4 regions of the Mesorhizobium sp. B2-1-3 genome follow, and region 1 is predicted to be linked to each of the others. Evidence: predicted binding sites of a transcription regulator. Region 1 holds the regulator's gene; each other region holds the start of a gene.
The links. The regulator PhoB, encoded in region 1, activates phosphate uptake and scavenging genes when phosphate is short. The targets are predictions, from matches to a motif close to TGTCATNNANCTGTCAT.

Region 2: the regulator PhoB is predicted to act here: its motif matches at 1,046-1,062, upstream of phnC (phosphonate ABC transporter ATP-binding protein).
Region 3: the regulator PhoB is predicted to act here: its motif matches at 803-819, upstream of FJ973_RS29940 (YdcH family protein).
Region 4: the regulator PhoB is predicted to act here: its motif matches at 1,241-1,257, upstream of FJ973_RS21110 (esterase-like activity of phytase family protein).

Annotation. Positions count from the first base shown of each region.
Region 1 covers NZ_VFWL01000021.1:30,180-32,378, reverse strand. Annotated here, with positions in the region: gene FJ973_RS26645 (ROK family protein) at 1-445, shown strand, start outside; gene phoB (phosphate regulon transcriptional regulator PhoB) at 453-1,142, opposite strand; gene phoU (phosphate signaling complex protein PhoU) at 1,162-1,869, opposite strand; gene pstB (phosphate ABC transporter ATP-binding protein PstB) at 1,895-2,199, opposite strand, start outside.
Region 2 covers NZ_VFWL01000020.1:50,386-52,584, forward strand. Annotated here, with positions in the region: gene phnD (phosphonate ABC transporter substrate-binding protein) at 1-36, opposite strand, end outside; gene phnC (phosphonate ABC transporter ATP-binding protein) at 128-976, opposite strand; gene FJ973_RS26070 (DapH/DapD/GlmU-related protein) at 1,236-1,853, opposite strand; gene phnL (phosphonate C-P lyase system protein PhnL) at 1,850-2,199, opposite strand, start outside.
Region 3 covers NZ_VFWL01000030.1:10,042-12,240, forward strand. Annotated here, with positions in the region: gene FJ973_RS29930 (IclR family transcriptional regulator) at 1-442, shown strand, start outside; gene FJ973_RS29935 (YdcH family protein) at 445-648, opposite strand; gene FJ973_RS29940 (YdcH family protein) at 889-1,068, shown strand; gene ispG (flavodoxin-dependent (E)-4-hydroxy-3-methylbut-2-enyl-diphosphate synthase) at 1,626-2,199, shown strand, end outside.
Region 4 covers NZ_VFWL01000013.1:121,135-123,333, forward strand. Annotated here, with positions in the region: gene FJ973_RS21110 (esterase-like activity of phytase family protein) at 1-1,123, opposite strand, end outside; gene FJ973_RS21115 (FAD-dependent oxidoreductase) at 1,435-2,199, shown strand, end outside.

The DNA of each region.
Region 1 (2,199 bases):
GGCCTATGCCGGCAACTATGCCATCTGGCGCAACGCGAGGCAGCTTGGCGAGGACACCGAGCCCGTCGACGTCAGCGACGCCGACATGCGCACCCTGGCGGCCTCGGCGCGCGAAAAGGACGGGCCGGAGCGCGAAGCCTACCGCAAGGCCGGCGAGGCGCTGGGTTACGGCCTTGGCAGCCTGTTCGCGCTGATCGATCCGGCGCCGGTCGCCATGGTCGGCGTCAGCGCCGCCGCCTTCGACCTGATCGAGCCGGCTCTGCGCGAGGCCATTGCCCAGACCGCCGGCGGCCAGCACTCGAAATCGATTTCCTTCGACACCGAGCCGAACGAACTGCCACTGATCCGCGAGGGCTGCGCCATGCGCGCGCTGACCTTCGTCGACCAGGAGATTTTCGCGCCGGGGGCACAGGCGAAATCAGGCGTGGGCGAGAACGTTGCGTGACATATCCCTAGTCTTCGCGAATCGCATACCCCGCGCCCCGAATGGTGCGGATCACGTCAGGCATGCGGCCATTGTTGACCGCCTTGCGCAGCCGGCCGACATGCACGTCCACGGTGCGCTCGTCGATATAGATCGTTTCGCCCCAGACATTGTCGAGCAGTTGGCTGCGCGAGAACACGCGGCCGGGATGTCGCATCATGAATTCGAGCAGGCGGAACTCGGTCGGCCCGAGCCGGATCTCGCTTTTCTTGCGGTAGACCCGGTGCGATTCACGGTCGAGCACGATGTCGCCGACCTTGAGCACGCTGGACAGAACTTCGGGCTTGGCGCGGCGCAGCAGCGCCTTGACGCGTGCCATGAATTCCGGCGTTGAGAACGGCTTGACCAGATAGTCGTCGGCGCCGGTGGAGAGACCGCGCACCCGGTCGCTTTCCTCGCCGCGCGCCGTCAGCATGATGATCGGCAGCCGCTCGGTCTCGGGCCGCATGCGGAGACGGCGGCAGAGCTCGATGCCGGACACCGCCGGCACCATCCAGTCGAGCACAAGAAGGTCAGGGACATTCTCCTGCAAGCGGATCTCGGCTTCGTCGCCGCGCGTCACCACCTCTACCTGATAACCCTCCGATTCCAGATTGTAACGGAGCAGCACACCCAGCGGCTCCTCGTCCTCCACCACCATGATGCGTGGCGCGATCATCGACTGGTCACCCCTGCCGTCAAGCCGCTGGCGCCGACATCGCCGTCTCGTCCTGCTTTGGGCGATTGGCGGGCAATTGCGTGCCGGTCAGCACATAATAGGCATTTTCGGCAATGTTGGTCACGTGATCGCCGATGCGCTCGAGATTCTTGGCGCAGAACAAAAGATGCGTGCAGGCGGTGATGTTGCGCGGATCCTCCATCATGTAGGTCAGCAGCTCGCGGAAGACCGACGTGTATTTGACGTCGATGCGTTCATCGTCGGCGCGCAGCTTGGCAAGTGCCGCGGCATCGCGCGCCGCATACTCCTCGATCACGCCTTGGACCTGGATCAGCACAAGCTGCGCCATGGCGTCGATGGAGTGCGACAGGTCGCGCGGCGTGGCGGCAAGGCCGACGGTGCCGACGCGCTTGGCGATGTTCTTGGCGAGATCGCCGATGCGTTCGAGATCGCCCGCCATGCGGATCGAGCCGACGACATGGCGCAGATCGTCCGCCATGGGCTGCCGCTTGGCGATCAGGGTGATGGCGCGGTCGTCGAGTTCGCGCTGGCGCGCATCCATGATCGCGTCGTCGGAGACGACGCGCTGGGCGAGCGCGTTGTCGGAATTCAGGAGCGCCTTGGTCGCGCCGCCGACCATCGATGAGGCGAGATCGCCCATGTCGCGGATCAGCCTGCTGATCTGTCCGAGATCTTCGTCAAAGGCTGCGACTGTGTGTTCGGCCATGATCTTGGTCCTCGTATGCCTGGGATCAGCCGAAGCGGCCGGTGATATAGTCCTGCGTGCGCTTCTCGCGGGGCGACGTGAAGATCTTCTCGGTGCGGTCGAACTCGACCAGCTCGCCCAGATACATGAAGGCGGTCTGCTTCGACACGCGCGCCGCCTGCTGCATGTTGTGGGTGACGATGACGATCGTATAATCGGCCTGCAACTCGTCGATCAGCTCCTCGATCTTGGCGGTCGACAGCGGATCGAGCGCCGAGGCAGGCTCGTCGAGCAGGATGACCTCCGGCTTCACCGCCACCGTGCGGGCGATGCAGAGGCGCTGCTGCTGGC
Region 2 (2,199 bases), on a different contig from region 1:
CACCGAAACGGCGCTGAAAACCATCTTCCTGAACATCTGATTTTTCTCCTGTGGGTTCCGGCCCCGCGCCGGCGGCGTTGGTGATTTTGACGGGTGCCCTGACGCGGGCTGGCGATCCAGGTCGCTCTCAGTAACCAGGGAATGCGGGTTCGAGCGGTCCGGCGGATGCGGCGGTCTTTTGCTTGAAGGCAACGCTGGTGGAGGTGATGGCCTCGGAGATTTCGCCGCCATTGCTGTCGGCGCCATAGACGAGACGGACGGCCTCGCGGTTAAGCTCCTCCGGCGGCCCGTCGAACACGACCTTGCCCGCGGCCATGCCGATGATACGGTTGCAATAGGTACGGGCGGTGTCCAGCGTGTGCAGGTTGGTGACCACGGTGATGCCTTCGCGCAAATTGATGTCCTGCAGCGAATCCATCACCACCTTGGCGTTGAGCGGGTCGAGCGAAGCGATCGGTTCGTCGGCCAGGATCACCCGGGGCTGCTGCATCATGGCGCGGGCAATGGCGACACGCTGCTGCTGGCCGCCCGACAAGGTGCCTGCGGGCTGCAGCGCGGTACGGGCGATATCGAGCCGCTCGAGGGCGGCGACCGCCTGCGCACATTCGGTTCGCGAGAACATGCCGAAAAGGTTCGACAGGGTCGGACGATGGTTCAGCCGGCCGAGCAGCACATTGGTCAGCACGTCGAGGCGCGGAACAAGGTTGAATTGCTGGAAGATCATGGCGCAGTCGCGCTGCCAGCGCCTGAGCGGCGAACCGCGCAATTGCGAGACCTCGGCGCCGTCGAAGAAAATCGATCCATGGCTGGGATCGATGAGGCGGTTGATCATACGCAGAAGGGTCGACTTGCCGGCGCCGGAACGGCCGATGACGCCGACCATCTGACCCTGCGGGATCGAGATGCTGACATCGTTGACGGCGGTGTTCTTGCCAAATCGTCGGGTGACGCCGCGGATTTCGAGCGTGGCTGACATGGTGCGTTCCCGTCCAGTCGCGGTTGAAGGTCCTGTTGACCCTCGCTAGCGCAGCGCCATGAACCTGCGGTGTCGGATTGATGTCAGTTTTGTTACCACCCACAGCCGCGTCGCGCGCGATCAGGCCAGGACCATCAGTTCCTCGAAATGCTCCACGTCCCTGAAACTGCGGAAGGCAGGCGGCTTGAGAAGACAGCCCCCTGCCCGAACTCTATGTAAGGGATGCGAATAGTGAGCAGCCCTATTCCATTCACCACCGTCATCCACCGTATTTTTCCAGGAAAGCTTCGGCCTCGAGCTGACGGAAATCGTCGAGTGCGGCGCGCAGCCTCGCATGGTCCCAATCCCACCAGGCAAGCGCCTGGTAGCGCTCGGCGGTGCGGCGGTCGAAGCGCTCGCGGATCGGCTTTGCCGGCACGCCGGCGACGATGGTGTAGGGAGCGACATCCTTCGATACCACCGCTCCGGCGCCGACGGCGGCGCCATCGCCGACGGTGATGCCGGGCAGGACTGTCGAGCCATGGCCAAGCCATGTGTCGTGGCCGATTGTGACGCGCCTGGCGCGGCGCTCAGCGAAAAATTCGCTCTCGTGTTCGGCATCGTCCCAATAGTCCGATGCGCGGTAGGTGAAATGGTGCAGCGTCGGCCGCCAGGTCGGGTGGTTGGTGGCGTTGATGCGCACGCTTGCCGCGATGTTGGAGAATTTGCCGATCGTCGCACACCAGACGGCGCAGTCCTGCATCATGTAGGAATAGTCGCCGAGTTCGCTTTCCGAAACCCGACAGCGGTCGGCGATTTCGGTCCACCGGCCAAGCGTCGAATTCTCCACGTCCGCCGTCGGGTGGACCAGCGGCGTCTCCGACAATTTCCTGCTCATGCGGCGAGCTTTCCCGGGGCGAAGGCGGTGACGTCGATGATGCGGTCGGCCACCGCTTCGCGCACATCATGGTCGTGGAAGATGCCGAGCAGGGCGACGCCTGCCGCCTTCTTGGCGGCGATGAGTTCGATCACCACATCGCGGTTCCTTGCGTCGAGCGAAGCGGTCGGCTCGTCGAGCAGCAGGATCGGGTGCCCGGTGATGAAGCCACGCGCGATGTTGACGCGCTGCTGCTCGCCGCCGGAGAAGGTCGCCGGCGGCAATGCCCAGAGTTTTTCCGGCAGGTTAAGCTGCGCCAGCAGGGCGCGCGCCTTGCTTCTTGCCGCCTCGCGATCCTCACCGCGCT
Region 3 (2,199 bases), on a different contig from region 1:
GTGCATGCTGCAGAGCGGCCGCTACACGATCGTCCACTCGAGCCCGGGCACCCGGCCCTTCCGCATCAGCTCCGCCACCGGATTGCAGATTCCGCTGCCCTGGACCGCGTCAGGCAGGCTGCTGCTCGCCGGCCTCGAACAGGCCCGGATCGAAGCCATGATATCGGAAGACGACCTTATGCTGCCCGATGGCCGCAGATTGCGGCTGGACGATTTCATCGCCGACATAGCGACGGCGCGAGCCACCGGCTATTGCATCACTTCGGGGCTCGTCGACGCCTATACGAAATGCCTCGCCGCGCCGGTGTTTTCAGCACCCGGCACCGTCGAGGCGACGATGTGCCTAGTGGTGCCCATCGACACATCGCAGGAGAAGACAGGCGAACTCCTGGCCCTGTTGCGCGAACGCGCGGCGCGGCTTTCGATCGCGGCCTGGACCTGAAGTCAGGCGATGATGTCCGGGATGATCCTGTCTTCCAGCTTCATCAGCCGATCCTTCAGCGCAAGCTTCTTCTTCTTCATGCGCTGGATCTGCAGCGGGTCGCAGTTCATGGCGATCATCGCATTGATCGCGGCGTCGAAATCGGCGTGTTCCTGCTTCAGCCGGGAAAATTCGAGGCGAATATCGGCCTGTTCCTGATCGGACATTCTCTACCGTCTGCACGTCTGCGGCGCCCAAAGCTGGGCCTGATTGGGCGGGGGGTGGCACTCTCTGCCACCGGCGCGCAGCCCATATCACATTTCACGTTGTCGTGGAATGCTACCACGGATCATTCGACATCGCTGCGCGAAGGTGGCACACTGTCATTGTGCCGTCACAGAGCGAGCCTGCGGTGGACGCGCCTTTGGCGGCTGCAATCGAGGAAATCATGAAAGGGAGAACCAATCATGTCTCTTGCATCCCATCTTGATGAGTTGCAGCGGAAACACGGCGACATCGAACGCGAGCTCGATGACGCGATGAATCACCCGTCGGTGGACGACCTGGAAATCGTGAATCTCAAGCGACGCAAGCTGGCAATCAAGGACGAGATTGAAAAACTGAGGGCCAAACCCACGACGCATTGATGCCCCACTGACATAACCGCTCACCATTCGGGTCTTTCCTGCCGGCGGCAATTGCCGCCGGACTGGTGGTTTTGATCTTCGATTTCAGGTCGACCATCACAGATATTCGTACCAGGCAGAGGCCTTCCGACTTCCTAGTCCCAGGACGAGTAGGGGCGAAGCTCGTCGCGGCTCCCCTTTACCATAACTGACCGAAGAGTGCAGCGGAGCAGAATTCCGCCTTGCCGCGGCGCTCTGAGGTCAGGGCTTGGATTCTGGGACTGCGCTGCGTCGCTCTTCTCCTTGCTCCTCCCCGAAATGACGGACTCGTTCCGGGAAAGACAAAGCGATGGGGCCTGCCAATCGCCAGGTAGCCGATTGGCCGACGCAAGCGAGCGATAAAAGTCGGGCGCCGAGCAACCGGCGGCGGCATCGATTGCGGCCAGTGGCGACCTGTCGCCATTGACAAGCCATCTTTGCTCCTCCACCTCATGCCCGGACTTCAGCGCATCGGCCCGGAGCGCGCTTTTGTGCGTCCAAGTGGACGCGCGGCGCTCCAGAGATTAAAGGCTGCCGGCATGACCGGATATTATTCCTTTCCCTTCCCGCGCCGCACCTCGGTTGGCGTCGATGTGGGCGGCGTGGTGGTTGGCGGCGGTGCTCCCGTCGTCGTGCAGTCGATGACCAATACGGATACCGCCGATGTCGGCCAGACGGTCGCCCAGGTCGCGGCGCTGCATCGCGCCGGCTCCGAGATCGTGCGCATCACCGTAGACCGCGATGAAAGCGCCGCCGCCGTGCCGCGCATCCGGGAGCGGCTGGCGCGGCTCGGTATCAACGTGCCCATCGTCGGCGACTTCCACTATATTGGTCACAAGCTCCTGGCCGATCATCCGGCCTGCGCCGAGGCGCTGGCCAAATACCGCATCAATCCCGGCAATGTCGGCTTCAAGGACAAGAAGGACCGGCAGTTCGCGGCAATCGTCGAGATGGCGATCAAACATGACAAGCCGGTGCGCATCGGCGTCAACTGGGGCTCGCTCGACCAGGAACTCCTGACCCGGCTGATGGACGACAACCAGGCCCGCGGCTTTCCGTTGACCGCACAGCAAGTGACGCGCGAGGCGATCGTGCAGTCGGCGATCCTCTCGG
Region 4 (2,199 bases), on a different contig from region 1:
CGGCGATGTCGGTCGCGCCGGAAAGGTCGACAATGTCGATCTTGCGATACAGCGACTCCTCGCCCTTCAGGCCCTGGCCGTTGCCGCTGTCGCGCGCCAGCATCAGGAAAGCGGTATCCGACAGCGCCACGATCTCGCTTTGCGCAGCCACCTTGGTCTTGCCCTTGGCGTCCTTGAACACCGGCAGCGGCACGACATATTCATGTGCCAGCTTGAGATGGGCAAGATCGGAGGCGTCATAGATCAGCGCCCTGGTGTTCTGGCGCGTCGAGGCCGAATCGCCGCCGTCCTGCCGGGTCGCCGACTGCAAGACCGCGATTACGAACTTGCCGTCCGGCGTCATTGCCATGCCTTCGAGGCCCTGATTGTTCTGGCGGCCGGTTTCGGGATCCTTTGGGTCGGGTTCGGCAGCACCTGGGCCCGGATTGTCGGAAGCAAAATTGGCCGTGCCGTGGCGCATCGGCACGAGCGCGGCCGGAGGCTGGGTCGCCGACATCAGACGGCCGTCGGCGGAGAAGCGGTAGATGTCGGGACCGTATTCGTCGGAGACGAGCATGGTGCCGTCGGGCAGCCGCACGATCGCCTCGTTGTCGAGCGCGAGCTTGCCATTGTCGGCCTGCGGCAGGACAGGCATGTCGCCGGCGGCGGGACGCACGCCGTTCAGCGGGTCGAGACCGCTGGCGTCGGCGCCCTTGTCGTCGGTCAGGAGCATGGTGTCGGCGAGCGTCGCCTTGACGCCGGTCTGCTCCTGGCCGGCCGCGGGCGCGGCACCTGGCGCCACCGGGGCGAACTCGATGTTGATCGTGTTGAGGCGCGGCCGGTAGTCGGTGGTACCGACGACGTTATAACCGCGGTCGGGCAGCAGCCACAGCGAGCCTCTGTAGGTGCCGGCATCATGCGTCCAGCCCGCGGTGTCGATCGACATGCCGGAGCCGGAGCCGAAGGTCTCGCCGAACCTGTCGCGCTGGCCGGCCGGGATGCGGCCAACCCCCACCAGCCCCTTGTTGACGAAACTGGCGCCGCCGACGCTGGCCGAGCTGTCGGCGAAGGCGGGCAGCGAAACGGCCGAGGCCGCCAGCGCGGCGACCAGCAGCCGCAACGAGAATGAGCGTAGATGCGTCATGGAATCCCCTTGATGACAAAGCGCCGGGACGGCGGAATTCTGAGGTTGCCTGGCGGCGGCGAGGCTGCCGCCCTGGAGGGCCGCTTGTGCCCTCGGCAAGCGGTCTAAGGCGCGAACATGATGCTTGCATGACAGTTGGTGACGCATTCGCGTCGGCCCGCCGCGACGCTGCTGGGGAAGTGCGGCCGCGCCAAAAAATCGATCGTTCCGACACAGGTTCGACAGCGTCCAGGAGCTGTTCGTAGTACTAGACACTCATGTACAGTACGTATATGGTTCCGGTTTCGAACAGTCCGTGGAGGAGGGAAGCCTTGAAGTCTCACTACCGCGCAGTCGTCATCGGGGGAGGAGTGGTGGGCGCTTCGGTGCTCTATCACCTGGCGCGGTTCGGCTGGTCGGATGTGGCGCTGATCGAGCGCGCCGAACTGACGGCGGGGTCGACTTGGCATGCGGCGGCGGGGTTCCACGCGCTCAATGCCGACCCCAATGTCGCCGCGCTGCAGGATTACACCATCAACCTTTACCGCGAGATCGAGGCCGAATCCGGCCAGGACGTCGGGCTGCACATGACTGGCGGCGTCAACATCGCCAGCGATCCGGCGCGCTGGGAGTGGCTGAAATCGGCCTGGGCGGTATTCCAGTCGGTCGGCATCGAGACCGCCCGGCTGGTGACGCCTGACGAGATCATGGCGATCTGCCCGATCGTCGACGTCACCGGCGTGCTTGGCGGCCTATACGATTCCAACGAGGGCCATCTCGACCCTTACGGCACGACGCATGCGTATGTCGGTGCCGCCAAGAAGCGCGGCGCCGACGTGATCCTGCGCAACCGCGTGGTCGAGCTGAAGGCGCGCGCCGACGGCCATTGGGATGTCGTCACAGAGCAACGCACCATCACCGCCGAGCATGTCGTGAATGCCGGCGGGTTGTGGGCCAAGCAACTCGGCCGCATGGCCGGGGTTGAACTGCCGGTGACGCCGATGGAGCACCATTATTTCGTCACCGAGGACATTCCGGAAGTCGCTGCCCTCGACAAGGAGATCGGCCTGGCCGTCGATCTCGACGGCTTTTCCTAT